Regions from separate parts of the Streptomyces sp. NPDC045026 genome, predicted to be linked through region 2. Evidence: riboswitches for the same ligand, from Rfam matches in the RefSeq annotation. Region 2 holds a riboswitch; the other holds the start of a gene.

Region 1 (7,939 bases), on a different contig from region 2:
AGTGACTGAGCGTAGGAGCGCTCCACCTCGCTGGAGTAAGAGCGGCACAGGAGCACGGTAAGAACGCGGTGGCCGGCAAACCCTCCGCGGCCGTCGCGCCTCTTTCCCGGTGAAAACTGCCGAACAGCGCAGATGACGGCTGAAAGTTGAGGAAATCATGGGCCTGACGAGCCGGGCACTCGAATACGCGACGGTGCTGGCCGCCCTGGTGTGTGTGGGGCTCACGGTCTGGGTGTGGCCGAGGCTCGCCCGGCGCGGGCCCGGGGCCGTGCTCGGTCGCCTCGGCGTCATCGCCGCGACCCAGCTGACGATCCTCACCGCGTTCGCCGTCGCCGTGAACACGAACTTCGACTTCTACGGCTCGTGGGACGAGCTGCTCGGCCATGTCGACAAGGCGCCCGCCGAGGTCACGGCGCTCGGCCGGTCCGGCTTCTACACCACGGTCGGCGCGGTGCGCGGCGGTCTGGTGCAGCCCGCCGGGCCCCAGGGCCTCGACCGGGTGAAGGGCATTCCGCGCGGGCCCGCGGCGCGGGTCGGCCGGGTGGAGTCGGTCAAGATCGTCGGGCGGCGCAGCCGGGCCGTGAACCCGGCGTTCGTGTATCTGCCGCCGCAATACTTCCAGAAGCAGTTCCACCGCCAGCGGTTCCCCGTGATGGTCGCGATCAGCGGCTATCCGGGCGGCATCATGAACCTCGCCCAGTACCTCCAGGTCCCGCAGACCGCCGGCCGGCTGCTTCGGGCGGACAGGATGCAGCCGACAGTGATCGTGATGGTGCGCCCGACGATCGCGCCGCCGCGTGACACGGAGTGCGTGGACGTGCCGGGCGGCCCGCAGGCGGAGACGTTCTTCACGAAGGACCTGCCTGAGGCACTCAAGCGGTCGTACCGCGTGGGTCACGACCCCAGCGCGTGGGGCGCTCTCGGCTACTCCTCGGGCGGCACGTGCGCGCTCCAGCTCACCCTGCGCCACCCCGGCGTGTACACCTCGGCGGCCGCGCTGTCGGCGGACTACACGATCGGGGACGACCTGACCACCGGCAGCCTGTTCGGCTCGGGTCCCGCTGCCGCGCGGCGGCAGCGGGCGCACGACCTCGTCTGGCGTCTGGAACACCTGCCCGTGCCGCGTGTGTCTGTCCTCGCCGCCAGCAGCAGGTCGGGCGAGAAGGACTACGGCGACACGATGAGGTTCCTGCACGCGGTGAAGCCGCCCATGACGTCGGCTCGGATCATCCTGCCGCGCGGCAGCCACCACTTCACGACGTGGCAGCGGGAGATCGCGCCGGCCTTGCAGTGGATGAGCGGCCAGCTGACGTTCCCGCAGGACACCACGCCCGCGCCGCACCGCCCGCCCACGACACAGGCCGCGAACCGGCCACAGCCGTAACCACGCCTCGGCCCGGCCGGACACCCGTCACCGACGACCCGTTACGGTGGCCTGGCATCCGCGTCGCCCCGGCGCCTCCCCGTCCGACCAGGAGCATCCCTCATGCCCGAGTCCGCCGTGTCCGCCCGCCCCGCACTGGCCAGGCCGGGCGCGGCGCCCGGCGACGTGGCCGCCGTCTGGTCCGTCGTGACCGGCATGTACGAGGCGTACGCCACCGGGGACCGCGCCCAGATCGACGCGCGGCTCGACCCGGAGGCGACGATCTGGGACCCGGCCGCCGAGCCGCTGCTGCTCGGCAAGCCGGACCTGGACCGGGTGCGGGACGATCGGCCTGAGGCCGGGGACGGACCCGTGGGCAGCGGGCTCCGCCCGTACGACCCGGTCGTCGACGTCTTCGGTGACACGGCGGTCCTGCGCTACTGGCTGCGCGTCGCGTACGCCCCCGGCCCGGACGGCACCCCGCTCCGTCCCGAGCTGCTGCGGAACACGGCGGTCCTGCGCAAGGATCCCGCGGCCGGACGCTGGCTGATCGTGCATCTCCACGAGGACGTACGGCAGACGGGCGGGGCGCCCGAGACCGCCGTTTAGCGCGGCGCGCCGGCCTTGGTGGCCACCAGGAGGCGGCACCTGGGGCTGCCGTCGGAGCGCTCGCCCAGTTCGGGCAGCGCCTGGAGCTCCACGTCGAAACCGGCCCTGACCAGCTCACTCCGTACGTCGCCGAGGCGGAAGCCGCGGTAGTACATGACGAAGGGCGGCCGCCACAGCGCATTGCGGACCCGCATCGCGCCGTCGAAGGCAAGCATCGACCAGTACCCGCGGGAGCCGGGCCGCGCGGGAGCCGGCACCGGGAACGCGATGCGTCCGCCCGGCCTCAGCACGGAGTGGACCTGGGCGAACAGGGCGGGCCGCTGCCGGGGCAGGAAGTGGCCGAACGCTCCGAAGCTGACGACCAGGTCGAAGACCGGGCCGAAGGGCAGCGCGAGCGCGTCGCCGCGCACCAGGTCCGCACCGCTCCCGCCGGCCGCGCGGCCGGCCCTGAGCATGCCCGCGCTGATGTCGACCCCGACGGGCCGCTCGCGGCACACCTGCCGCAGCACGCCGAACCCCGCACCGGTCCCGCAGCACAGGTCGAGTCCGCGCTCGAAGGGGCCCATGCGGCGCAGGGCACGGGTGACCGGTGCGAGGACCGACCGGGGCGTGCGGAACGGCGTGTGGTCGAACTTGGGGGCGAGCAGGTCGTAGCCGTGCTCGACGGAGGACAGCGCCTGAACGGCGAGCTCCCGGACTGTGGGGCCTTCGGATGCGAACATCGGGGCTCAGCATAGGCCGCGCCTGGGTGCACGGGGCTTTGTGCGAGGGTTCGAGCAGGGTTCGCGGGCGCCTTGGAAGGCAGGCCCGTGACGTAAGCCCTTGCGGGACGGCGCCCCCATGGTGTTACAGTGCGAGTGGCACGTGTGCTAGCCGCCTTTTCGGCTCCGGTGCCAGTCTCCCTCTCCGAATCGCCGCTGCGGCGGGATTCGTCGAATCGATGTCAGCGATGCGCCAGGCGGCGCCGACGCGCCGTACCCCGCATCGCTTCTCCCCGGCCACAGGCTTCTCAGGGCTTTCACGGGCCTCTTCGCCCGCCCGCCTCGCGGGGCGTGCAGTCACCGCCCCATCCCGCCGGATCCCACCTCTCTCATGCTCTCGTACGAACGTCCGCGAAAGGACCGATTCCGATGACCACCACACTCGAACCCCCCACCACCACAAAGGCGTTCACGACGCAGCCGAAGGAGGTCGCGGTCCAGGCCGCGGGCGTCCTCGACATCTCGGGCAACGGGCCCGGATTCCTGCGCCTCGCCGATCTCCTGCCCACGTCGCACGACGTCCAGGTGCCGGCCGCCCTCATCCGCCGACTCGGCCTGCGCAAGGGCGACTTGATCCAGGGGACGTGCGGCAGGCCGCGTGTCCTCGCCGAGGCCGAGCGCGTCAACGGGCGCCCCGTCCAGGAGCTGCGCGGGCGGCCCAAGTTCGGCGACCTCACTCCCCTGCACCCGCGGCAGCAGCTGCGTCTCGAAACCGCGAAGGGCGGCGTGACGCCCCGTGTCGTCGACCTGTTCACCCCCATCGGCAAGGGGCAGCGCGGGCTGATCGTGGCGCCACCCAAGACCGGCAAGACGGTACTGCTCCAGCAGCTCGCCGCGTCCGTCGCCACGAACCACCCCGAGGCCCATCTGATGGTGGTGCTCCTCGACGAACGGCCGGAGGAGGTCACCGACATGCGGCGCTCGGTGCGCGGCGAGGTCTTCGCCTCGACCTTCGACCAGCCCGCGAAGGCACACATCGCGCTGGCCGAACTGGCCGTCGAGCGCGCCAAGCGGCTCGTCGAGGCCGGCCGGGACGTCGTCATCCTCCTGGACTCGCTGACACGCCTGTGCCGCGCCCACAACAACACCGCTTCATCCGGCGGCCGTACGCTCAGCGGCGGTGTCGACGCCTCCGCACTGATCGGCCCCAAGAGGTTCTTCGGCGCGGCGAGGCTCGCCGAGGAGGGCGGCTCACTCACCATCCTCGCCACCGCCCTCGTCGACACCGGCTCGCGCGCCGACGACTACTTCTTCGAGGAGCTGAAGAGCACGGGCAACATGGAGATCCGCCTCGACCGCAGCCTCGCCGAGCGCCGGATCCACCCCGCCGTCGACCTCACCCAGTCCGGCACGCGCCGCGAGGAACTCCTGCTGCCCGAGGCCGAGTTGGCGGTCGTACGCGGTCTGCGGCGAGCACTTCAGTCGCGGGACGGACACGCCGGGCTCGAGACGCTCGTCGAGCGGATCCGGCAGACACCGGACAACGCGACGTTCCTGCGGCAGGTGCAGTCCACCGTCCCTGCCGCGTGAGACGGCCGCCGTACACCGTCCCGGTTCGATCGGCGCGGCCAGATGCGTAATACTCTCACTATGACTTCGAGCATTACAGCCGCGGGGAGCGCGGAGGACGGCCGGAGCGTCCGGGTACGCAGGGCGACCGCCCGCGACGCCAAGCGGCTGACCCGGCTCGTCCGTACGTCCCGCGCCTACGAGGCCCCGTACGCGTCGATGGTGGCCGGCTACCGGGTGGGCCCCGACTACATCGAGGCCCATCGCGTCTTCGTCGCCGTCGGCGCCGACGACCTGGTGCTCGGGTTCTACGCGCTCACGCTCGTGCCGCCGGAGCTCGACCTGATGTTCGTCGCCGACGCGGCGCAGGGGCTCGGCATCGGGCGGCTGCTGGTCGCCCATATGAAGGACGAGGCGCGCGCCGCCGGACTCACCTCGGTCCGCGTGGTCTCGCACCCGCCCGCCGAGGGCTTCTACCGCAGTACGGGAGCCGTCCGCACCGGCACCGCGGCCGCCGACCCGCCCGCCGTGATGTGGGACAGGCCCGAATTGGAGTTCCCGATCGGCTGACGCGCCCCTACTCCCGGGAGCACACTCGGGGTGGACGAGGAGGCCGGCTTGGACAACGAGGTCCGACACACCGACGCAGCCCACGGCACCGACGCGGTCCACGCGTTCGACGTCACCGTGGAGATCCCCCAAGGCTCCCGCAACAAGTACGAGATGGACCATTCCGTCGGCCGGATAAGGCTCGACCGGATGCTCTTCACCTCCACCCAGTACCCGGCGGACTACGGATACATCGTGGGCACGCTCGGGCGCGACGGCGATCCGCTCGACGCGCTCGTCCTGGTGGGCGATCCGACGTTCCCCGGCTGCACCGTCGAATGCCGGGCGATCGGCATGTTCGTGATGCGGGACGAGAAGGGCATGGACGAGAAGATCCTGTGCGTGCCCGCGCACGATCCGCGCCATACCTCCGTGCAGGACATCGAGGACATCCCCGAGTTCGACCGTCTGGAGATCACACACTTCTTCGAGGTCTACAAGGACCTGGAGCCCGGCAAGTCGGTCGAGGGCTCGCACTGGGAGGGCCGCGACCTCACGTACGCGGAGATCGCCGCCGCGCGCCGCCGGGCCGACGGCCAACGGGGCTGAGGGACAGAGCAGTCGGCCACGACGGCGCGCACGTGTCAGTGCGCGCCGTCCGTCGCGCAGTGCTCGAGAAGGTCCGCGGTCGCCGCGTCGACGACGCGGTAGCGCACGATCCTGCCCTCCTTCTCCCCCTCGACCACTCCGGCCGCGCGCAGCAGCCGCAGCGCCTGCGAGACCGCCGGGTCGTTCATGCCCGTGGCCACGGCGAGATCCGACACGGCCAGCGGACCTGCCCGGTACAGCGCTAGGAGCAGTGCGAGGCGGCGGGGATCGGCGAGCAGGGAGAACCGGTCGGCCCAGGTGCGGGCATGTCCTGGCTCGCCGATGGCGGCGATGGCTTCGCAGACCCGGTGGCCGTCGATCGTGCGGCGGTCGGCGCGCTCGGCAGGGACGAGATGCATGGCCCCATCCTCGCAGCCGCCGATGTGATCTTGAATACCCGCGCACACCTACGCAGCTGTGCAGCCTTGCAGGCATCGCCGACCGGCCTCTACTGTGGGCGGGCCGTGGTGCTCGGGAATTCGGTGACGGTCCCTCAAAGGACTCAGACCGAAGCGGCCCTCGCCACTGTGATCGGGCCCCGGGTCCCTCGGCAACGAGACGACTCGGGACGCCTCGCCCCACTGAGCCACTGGCTGCCGCGCGCAGCTGGGAAGGCAGGGGCGGACGCGGACACCCGTCAGCCAGGAGACCGGCCACGGCATCTCACGAAGTGATTCCACGAGGTGTTGGAGCGTGACCGCATGACCCTGTCCGTGAAGTCCCCGGAGACCGGACGCGACGCGTTCCACTGGCGGCGCGAGGACACCGTCCGCACCGCCGGGCTCCTCGCGGTGATCGCCGCACTCCATGTCGCCGCCTTCGGCATCCTGTTCCTTCTCGTCGTGCCGGAGCACTACGAGGTGGGGTCCAAGGCCTTCGGCATCGGCCTCGGCGTCACCGCGTACACCCTGGGAATGCGGCACGCGTTCGACGCGGACCACATCGCCGCGATCGACAACACCACCCGCAAGCTGATGGCCGACGGCAAGCGCCCGGTGTCGGTGGGGTTCTGGTTCGCGCTCGGTCACTCCAGCGTCGTGGTCCTGCTCGCCGCGCTGATCGCCGGAGGCACCCAGCTCGCCGGGCGGATCATGAACGAGGGATCCGCCACCCATCAGACGCTCGGCGTCATGGGCACCACCATCTCCGGGTCGTTCCTCTACCTCATTGCGGCGCTCAACCTCGTGGCCCTCGTGGGAATCCTGCGGGTGTTCCGGGCGATGCGCGCGGGCTCGTACGACGAGGCGGAGCTCGAACAGCACCTGGATTCACGGGGGTTCATGAACCGGATCCTCGGCCGGTTCACCAAGTCCATCACCCGTCCGGGCCAGATGTACCCGCTCGGATTCCTCTTCGGCCTCGGCTTCGACACGGCGACCGAGGTCACGCTGATGGTGATGGCGGGCAGCGGCGCGGCGGCCGGGCTGCCCTGGTACGCGATCCTGTGCCTGCCGCTCCTGTTCGCCGCCGGGATGAGCCTGTTCGACACCCTGGACGGGACGTTCATGAACTTCGCGTACCAGTGGGCGTTCTCGAACCCGGTGCGCAAGGTGTTCTACAACCTGGCCATCACCGGCCTGTCGATCGCCGTCGCGTTCCTGATCGGCACCATCGAGCTCGTGGGTGTCCTGCACGACAAGCTCGACCTGCGGGACTCGGTGACCGGCTGGATAGCGGGGCTCGACCTGGACAACGTCGGGTTCATCATCGTGGGTCTCTTCGTCGTCGTCTGGGCGGGGGCCATCGGGTACTGGCGGCTCGCGAAGGTCGAGGAACGCTGGGCCTTGCGGACCTGATCCGGCGGGCCGCCGGGGCCCGGACTCCGTATGGTCGTGCGGGTGAGTGAAGCCAGCGTTCCACCAGCGGCGCCGGTGCCCGTGCCGCGCAGGTCCACCCTCCCCGCGGCCCTCACGGTCCTCACGGTCGTGAGCGGCTTCGTCGACGCGGTCAGCTATCTGGGCCTCGGCCACGTCTTCGCGGCGAACATGACCGGCAATGTCGTCGTCATCGGCTTCGCCGCCGCGGGCGCTCCCGGGTTCTCCGTCCTCGGGTCACTCACCTCGCTCGGTGCGTTCCTCGCGGGAGCCGTGTGCGCCGGGCGGCTGACGAAGGCCTTCGCCGGGCGGGCCAGGGAGACCTGGGTTCGGTCGGTGTTCGTCACGGAGGCGGTCCTGCTGGCCGTGGCGACAGCCGTCGCGTTCGCGTGGCCGGGCGGGGCGGCGTACGCGCTCATCGCGGCCCTCGCATGGGCGATGGGGCTGCGCAACGCGACGGTCCGCAAGCTCGCGGTCCCGGACATGACCACAACGGTCCTCACGATGACGCTGACCGGGCTCGCCTCGGAGTCCTCGCTCGCGGGCGGGACCGATCCGCGGGCGGGGCGGCGGATCGTCTCCGTGGTGGCGATGCTGGCGGGTGCCGCGCTCGGCGCGCTCCTCGTGCTGCACCACGGCCTCGGCTGGCCGCTCCTCGCCGCCACCCTGCTCGTGACGGCCACCGC
Region 2 (7,939 bases):
GGGCGCCGAGGTCGCGGTAGGCGCGCCCGGCGGCGTTGAGTTCGGCAGGCGTGCGGTCCTCGACGAGGGCGGGCTCGTCCAGCTGCACCCACTCGGCGCCCGCCTCGCGCAGGTCGGCGAGGACTTCGGCGTACACCGGCAGCAGACGGTCGAGCAGGGTCAGCGGCTCGAAGCCGGCGGCCACCCCGGGCGCGGGCTTGGCGAGCAGCAGATAGGTGACCGGGCCGACGAGAACGGGCCGGGCCGACAGGCCCAGGGCGAGGGCCTCCTTGAGCTCGGCAACCTGCTTGGTGGAGTCGGCCGTGAACTCCGCCCCCGGCCCCAACTCCGGTACGAGATAGTGGTAGTTGGTGTCGAACCACTTCGTCATCTCCAGCGGCGCCACGTCCTGTGTGCCGCGCGCCATGGCGAAGTAGCCGTCCAGCGCGTCGGCCTCGACGGCCGGGATGTGCCGCTCGGGGACGGCGCCGACCATGACCGTGGCGTCCAGGACGTGGTCGTAGAGCGAGAAGTCGCCGGTGGGGACTTCGCCGATGCCCGCGTCGGCGAGTTCGAGCCAGTTCGCGCGGCGCAGGCCGGCGGCGGTGGCGCGGAGGGTGTCGGCGTCGACGTGGCCCTTCCAGTAGCCCTCGATCGCCTTCTTGAGTTCGCGGGCAGAGCCCTGGCGGGGGTAGCCGTACACGGTGGCCCGTGCTGCCGCGGCTGCGGACTTGGTGGTCACGGAGATCTCCTTCGCGAGACGAATCCCTGAGATCCCGGAGAGGGGACGAGAGCGCGAAGGGTGACACGGACCGGACGGTGCGGTCGCGTACGGCAGGGCACGCGCGCCCGTTCGGTGTGTACGCCGACCCGCCCTCGAGGTCACCGGGATTTCCGCGCACGAATGGCTCGCACGCGGGCAACGGGCAGGTCTTCGGACTCGCGGGCACGTCCACCCGATGTCGGGCGGACACCTACTGGCCGTCGCTTCCCAGCCCGATCCATCGGGCCAGTGCGTGTGACGGCGGTCGTTCCAGCTCACCGCTGCGGGGCAGTCCCGGATTCCCACCGGGTTCCCTCTTACGACGCTCCCGTCTGGCGGACGGGGCGAACCAGCTGCACCGGTCACCCTACGCACGCGGAACGGTCCGACGCGAGCCGGACCCCAGGGGGCCCGGTCGCTTTCGGGCGCCGTGGTAGCTTTCCAAGACCAGTCGAACTCATGCCCGTCTGCCCCGCATTGCGGGAGCTCGGACAGGTATGTGTCAGGGAATCCGGTGCGAATCCGGAGCTGACGCGCAGCGGTGAGGGTGACGGGCGAGGCATCGGCCACTGGACGGCACACGGTCCGGGAAGGCGCCTCGTCCGGGTGATCCCGAGTCCGAAGACCTGCTGGCAGCCTTCGTGGGCCCCGGTCGGGGCGGCGGGGGAGACCGTGCGACCGGGCTCCGCGCATGAGCCCTCGACATCGAGGAAGTCCCCGTGTTCTTCGCGAACTCCGCCACACCCCATGGCTCGCGTCGCCTCATATCCCGTGCCGCGCTCTGTCTCGCCGGGATGTTCGCCCTGGCCGCCTGCGGCAGCGGCGGATCCGCCCGCACACCGGCAGCGCAAGGCAGCGCCGACGGATATCCCGTCGTACTCGACAACTGCGGTGCGCGGGTCGAGGTGAAGGCGGCCCCCGAGCGCGCCGTCTCCCTCGACCAGGGCTCGACCGAGATCATGTTCGCCCTCGGCCTCGGCGACCGCATGGCCGGCACCGGAACCTGGACCGACCCGGTGATGAAGGGACTTGAGAAGGAGAACGCGAAGGTCGAGCGGCTCGCCGACCGCTACCCGTCGTTCGAGAAGGTCCTGGACGCCGAGCCCGACTTCGTCGCCGCGTCGTTCGGCGCCACGCTGAGCAAGGGCGGAGTGGCGACACGCGACCAGTTCGCGAAACTGGGTGTACCGGCGTACCTCTCGCCCTCCGACTGCGCCGGCAAGGACAACAGCGGCGGCGGGGACGGCGCCCGCACCGAGACCCTGGGCATGGAGACCGTGTACGGCGAAGTCCGCGATCTCGCCGCGGTCTTCGACGTGCGCGAACGGGGAGAACGGCTCGTCTCCGCACTCAAAGCCCGGGTCAAGAAGGCCACCGGCGGCATCGACGCCTCCCGGACGACACTCCTGTACTGGTTCGCCAACTCCGACTCCCCTTATATGGCGGGCTGTTGCGGCGCCCCCGGCGTCATCACACGCGAGGTCGGAGCGAAGAACGTCTTCGACGACACCCGTGACGAATGGCCGCAGATCAACTGGGAGACGGTCGCCGACCGGGACCCGGACGTCCTCGTCATCGGCGACCTGACACGCCGCTCACAGACCGCCGAATCCGCCGCCAAGAAGATCGAGTTCCTGGAGTCCAACGCGGTGACCAAGAACATGACCGCGGTGAAGAAGAGGCGGTACGTGCTGCTCAGCGGGCAGGCCATGAACCCGACCATCCGTACGGTGGAAGGCGTGGAGCAAGTCGCCGCGAAAATACGGGCGTTCGGCCTCGCGGGATGAGCGTGGAAGCGGCGCCGTCTCCGGCCGCCGGGAAGCGGCCACAGGTGGTGCGCGGCGCGCTCGCCTGGCCGGCGGGCTTCGCGGTCCTCATCGCCTCCGTGGCCCTGGCCATCACCATCGGCCCGGCCGACATCGGCATGACCGACGTCTGGTCGGCCGTGGTCTCCCATCTCGGCCTGGGTGAACCGGAGTTGACCCCCATCCGCGACGGCATCGTGTGGAACCTGCGGCTGCCGCGCACCCTGCTGGCCGCCGTGTGCGGCGCGGGGCTCGCGGTGTGCGGAGCCGTGATGCAGTCACTGCTGCGCAACCCGCTCGCCGACCCCTTCGTCCTCGGCGTCTCCTCCGGCGCTTCGACCGGTGCGGTCATGGTCGTCGTACTCGGCGTGGGCGGCGGCGCCCTGTCGGTCTCGGGCGGCGCCTTCCTCGGCGCGATCCTCTCCTTCGCGCTGGTCCTGGCGCTCAGCCAGGCCCTCGGCGGCTCCACCGACCGCGTGGTGCTGTCCGGGGTGGCCGCCATGCAGCTGTTCTCCGCACTCACCTCCGTCGTCGTACTGACGGCGGCGGACGCCGAGACGACGCGCGGCGTCCTGTTCTGGCTGCTCGGCTCGCTCAGCGGGGCGGGCTGGAGCGACGTCCACCTGTGCCTGGCGCTGCTCGTGGCGGCGCTCGTGATCTGCGTAGGACACGCCCGCACGCTCGACGCCTTCGCGTTCGGACAGGACGCGGCCGCGTCACTCGGCGTGCACGTGGCCCGCACGCGCCTGGTCCTGCTGTGCACGACCGCCCTGCTCACGGCGGCACTGGTCAGCTCGGCCGGTGCGATCGGCTTCGTCGGCCTGGTCCTGCCGCACGCGGCGCGGGCCCTGGCCGGTCCGGGCCACGCCCGGCTGCTGCCCGTGACCGCCCTGGCCGGTGCGGTCTTCCTCGTGTGGGTGGACACTCTCGCCCGCACGGCCCTCGACCCGCAGGAGGTGCCGGTCGGCGTGGTGACCTCGCTGATCGGCGTACCGGCCTTCGTCCTCGTCCTGTACCGCACCCGGAGCCTGCGCAGATGACCCAGCCCGCTACCGGCATACCCGCCACCGGCACACCCGCTCCTGGCCCGGCCACCACCGGCCCAGCCACCGCCGACGGGCTGCGGGCCGACCGCGTCCGCCGCGAGACCGGTGGACACCTCATCCTGGACGGCGTCAGCGTGCACCCCGCCCCCGGAGGCATCACGGGCCTCATCGGGCCCAACGGCTCGGGCAAGACGACACTCCTGCGGCTCCTCGCGGGCACCCTCACCCCCCAGGCCGGAGTGGTGACCCTGGACGGCTCACCGCTGAGCACCGTCGGCCGCAGGGAGTTCGCACGCCGTGTCGCCGTGGTCGAGCAACAGGCCGACACGCAAGTCGAGGTGACCGTCGAGGACGTCGTACGTCTGGGCCGCATCCCGCACCGCAGGGCATGGATGCCGCCGTCGGCGCAGGACGAGGAGGCCGTACGTGCCGCGCTCGCCCGCACCGATCTCACCGACCGGGCGCACCGGCTCTGGTGCACCCTGTCCGGCGGCGAGCGCCAGCGGGTCCAGATCGCCCGGGCCCTGGCGCAGCGGCCGCGTGAACTCCTCCTGGACGAACCGACCAACCACCTGGACATCCAACATCAGTTGGACCTACTCGACCTGCTCGCCGAACTCCGGCTCACCAGCGTCATAGCCCTGCACGACCTCAATCTGGCTGCGATGTACTGCGACCAGCTCGTCGTGCTCCGGGAGGGACGGGTGGTCGCGGCCGGCGCCCCCGCGGACGTACTCACCGAAGAGCTCATCACGAGGGTCTACGGAGTGCGCGCGACCGTCCTCCCGACCACGGAGCCGGGCGAGCGCCCGTACATCCGCTTCCTGAGAACGTCCGCTCCCTGAGACGGCGCAGCCTTACCGCACACCAGGGTTTCCCGGCGCCGGCCATGACCAAGATCACTGCACACGGCCCGGTCTTGGCCGCACGCCCCTTACGCGGTACGGTCTGACCGATATTGACGATGGCAACGCGGAAGCCGGTGGGAATCCGGCACGGTCGCGCCACTGTGAGACGAGCTACTCGCCCGGCCGGGCAAGGAGCTCGCGAGTCAGACCCGCAGCTGTCGTACTTGTGCACCACCGAGATGGGACGCGAACTCCCAGAGGAGGTCCTGCCATGGCGCAGACCGTCGCTCAGCCGACAGCCACCACCCCCGTTCTTCCGGCAAAGCTGCCCCTGAAGGCGATTGCCCCCTGGGCGCTCTTCTTCGGCATCCTGATGCTGGTCCTGCTCTACTTCGTCGGCGCCGAACAGGGCGCCACGGCCGTCGTCTCCGGCGAGGGCGTTCATGAATGGGTGCACGACGCCCGCCACCTGCTCGGCTTCCCCTGCCACTGACGAGGGACGCCGCAAAGCTCATGAACTCTGCAACAGTGAGAAACCTCCTCGTACGCGGCATGGTCGCCGGCCTGGGTGCCGGTCTGCTCGCATTGGTCGTCGCCTATCTCCTCGGCGAACCCAGCGTCGACAGCGCCATCGGCTACGAGGAGGCCCACGCACCCGCGCACCATCACGAGGTCGAACTCGTCAGCCGCAGCATGCAGTCCACCGGCGGCCTCGCCACCGGCATCCTGCTCTACGGCGTCGCCTTCGGCGGCATAGCCGCCCTCGCGTACTGCTTCGCGCTCGGCCGCGTCGGCCGCTTCGCACCCCGGGCCACGGCACTCCTGCTCTCCGGTACGGCCCTGCTCGCCGTGTACGTCGTGCCGTTCCTGAAGTACCCCGCCAACCCGCCGTCCGTCGGCGATCCCGGCACCATCAGCAAGCGCACGACGCTGTACTTCCTGATGATGCTGCTCAGCGTGCTCCTCGCCGTCGCGGCGGTGATCATCGGGAAACGGCTCGCTCCCCGCCTGGGCACCTGGTACGCCACCGTGGCCGCGGTCGCGTTCTTCGTCCTCGCGATCGGGCTCGCGTACGCGTTCCTGCCGGTCATCAACGAGGTGCCGAAGGACTTCCCTGCCACGCTGCTGTGGCGGTTCCGCACCTCGGCCCTCGCCATCCAGCTCACCCTGTGGACCGGATTCGGCCTGCTCTTCGGTGAGTTGGCGCAGCGCCAGCTCGCCCCGCGCGCCAGAGCGGTCCCGTCCGGCGAGGCGACTCCCGTACCCCACTGAGAGAACCGCGCCACAAGCCCGGACCCAGACAGGCGATCAAGCGCAGAGGGCCGCCGGAACCATCCGGTCGGCCCTCTCGCTTTCTTCCGAGGGCGGAGACCCGCGTGGCCAGACACCCCCAGCCGCGGCACATCACACTCGGCGGCCGCGAGGCGGTCGCGCTGACCCTGGAGGAATACGAGCAACTGATCGCCAGCAGACGGCAGATCGGCGGTCAGAGCGCGCGTGTACGAGTCCTGGCGCAGCGGGCGAAGGAGAGCGAGGAGCTGCTGAGGGAGATCGAGTCACTGGTCGGCTGCCCGTCGCACGGGTGCCACGGCCCGCGGGACCGACGGGGGAGCGAGGGTCCGGACGGCGAGGCGGGCGAACCCGTGGGAGCGACGGACAGCGACTGCCTGCGGTGTGCGCTCGCGGCACTGCTCCTGCAGCATCGGGCATCAACGGGCGGGTCGCCGGAGGCAGTTGGCGCAGAATGCTGCTCACCCCCGAGCCAGTAGGGGCGAGCAGGAGCGAGTAGGGGTCTACGGAGGGTCAGCTCCCGGCGCCGTCCTCCGGCGTCCCGAGCGTCCGCCCGAGCCGAATGTTCCAGCGCCCGGAGCGCCCGCTGACATCGGTCGCGGTCAGGGGCGGTACGTCGAGCCGCCAGAACGCCGATCCGGGCGCGTCGAGGATCGTGACGGCCACCGCCCTCACCACCTCCGGCTCCACGACGGCGAGCGTCCGGCCGTCGACCTCCGCCGAAGCGTCCAGCCAGCGCGCGACCCGGTCGCGCAGGGCACGTACGGACTCCCCGCCGTGTGGCGCGGCGCCGGGGTCGGAGAGCCAGCGGGCGATGCCGGCCGGGTCCTCGGCACTCACCTCGTCGAGCGTCAGGCCCCGCCAACGGCCCACGTCGAGCCCGGCCAGCTCCGGGGCTTCGACGGCGACGAGTCCGAGGGCCGTCGCCGTCTCCTGGCAGCGCACCGTGGGGGAGACGAGCAGCCGCTCGGCCGCGGGCAGGGAGTCGGCCGCCGCCCGGGTCCGAGCCGCGGCGCTCGCGTCGAGCGAACACCCGTCATCGAATTGGGCCTCCCGCAGCGACCGGCTCGTGGCGGCTGAGATCAAGGTGACGCGGCTGGTCACGGGTTCGGTCCTGTCCTCGATGTGTTGGGCGACAGGAGGACGCGCGCCATGCCCGCGCGTCCCCCCCTCCTGGTGCTCGGCCCGCCTATGAACGCGGCTGGCGCTCCTTCTTGACGGCGCGCAGGACCACGAACTTCGGGTCGCTGGCGATGAGTTCACTGTTGCCGAACAGGCGCCGCAGCTTCACGTGGTAGCCGAGGTGGCGATTGCCGATGACCCACAACTCACCGCCCGGACGCAGCGCGTCGCGCGCGTCGGCGAACATCCGCATGGCCGTGGCGGCGGTCGTCGCCTGGTGCGAGTGGAACGGCGGATTGTTCAGGACCAGGTCCGCGCTGCCTGCGGGCAACTCCGCGAGACCGTCACCCACGAGGAACTCCGCCCTCGCCTCGGGGTGTTCCGAGGGGTCGATGTTCGCCCGGTAGGTCGCCTCGGCCGACGCCACCGCCTGGAACGACTCGTCCGTGAAGACGATCTCGGCGCGCGGGTTCTCCAGCGCCATCGCCGTACCGACGACGCCGTTGCCGCAGCCCAGGTCCACGACGCGCTCGGCGCCCTCGCTGCGGGGCAGGTGCTGGAGCAGGAACCGGGTGCCGATGTCGAGGCGCTCGGCGCAGAACACACCGGCGTGATTGGTGACGGTGCGGCCCGACACGGGGCCGACACCGTCGGGCAGGGCGTACGTGTGCGGCCACGGGTTCCGCGGTCGCGCGAGCGCCGGGAGCGGCGTGGTGAAGATGAGCCGCGCCTTCTTCTCGGCGAGCGACGTGCGGGTCGGGCCGATGATCCGCTCGAACAGCTTCAGCGTCGAGGTGTGGATCTCCTTGACCATGCCCGTCCCGATCACCACGGTGTCGTCGTGGACGGCGGGCGCGATGCGGTGCAGCTGGTCCTCGAGCAGCGCCAGGCTCTTGGGGACGCGTACGAGCAGGACGTCCACGCGCTCCGGCGGGGTGTCCTGGGTGGTCAGCAGGCGTACTGCGGTGTCGTCGAAGCCGGCCCGGTCGAGATTGGCGCGGGTCGCGCGCTGCCCGAGGTACGAGTCGGAGATCACGGTCGGCCGGTCACAGTGCCCGGCCAGGGCGGTGGCGAGGGCGCCCCACC

Evidence for each region. Region 2 has a riboswitch for cobalamin ahead of AC07EJ_RS10670 (ABC transporter substrate-binding protein). Riboswitches for the same ligand answer to the same signal wherever they lie in the genome.
Region 1: another riboswitch for cobalamin. It lies ahead of nicT (Nickel transporter NicT); the one in region 2 lies ahead of AC07EJ_RS10670 (ABC transporter substrate-binding protein).

Annotation. Positions count from the first base shown of each region.
Region 1 is NZ_JBWKIS010000009.1:91,182-99,120, reverse strand. It holds gene AC07EJ_RS21040 (alpha/beta hydrolase) at 158-1,384, shown strand; gene AC07EJ_RS21035 (DUF4440 domain-containing protein) at 1,487-1,972, shown strand; gene AC07EJ_RS21030 (class I SAM-dependent methyltransferase) at 1,969-2,694, opposite strand; gene rho (transcription termination factor Rho) at 3,103-4,263, shown strand; gene AC07EJ_RS21020 (GNAT family N-acetyltransferase) at 4,324-4,812, shown strand; gene AC07EJ_RS21015 (inorganic diphosphatase) at 4,966-5,400, shown strand; gene AC07EJ_RS21010 (ArsR/SmtB family transcription factor) at 5,436-5,798, opposite strand; cobalamin riboswitch at 5,888-6,111, shown strand; gene nicT (Nickel transporter NicT) at 6,141-7,235, shown strand; gene AC07EJ_RS21000 (YoaK family protein) at 7,266-7,939, shown strand, end outside.
Region 2 is NZ_JBWKIS010000004.1:18,598-26,536, reverse strand. It holds gene metE (5-methyltetrahydropteroyltriglutamate--homocysteine S-methyltransferase) at 1-721, opposite strand, end outside; cobalamin riboswitch at 888-1,111, opposite strand; cobalamin riboswitch at 1,193-1,390, shown strand; gene AC07EJ_RS10670 (ABC transporter substrate-binding protein) at 1,537-2,529, shown strand; gene AC07EJ_RS10665 (FecCD family ABC transporter permease) at 2,526-3,587, shown strand; gene AC07EJ_RS10660 (ABC transporter ATP-binding protein) at 3,584-4,438, shown strand; gene AC07EJ_RS10655 (CbtB domain-containing protein) at 4,713-4,934, shown strand; gene AC07EJ_RS10650 (CbtA family protein) at 4,955-5,713, shown strand; gene AC07EJ_RS10645 (hypothetical protein) at 5,818-6,210, shown strand; gene AC07EJ_RS10640 (histidine phosphatase family protein) at 6,245-6,835, opposite strand; gene AC07EJ_RS10635 (methyltransferase) at 6,921-7,939, opposite strand, start outside.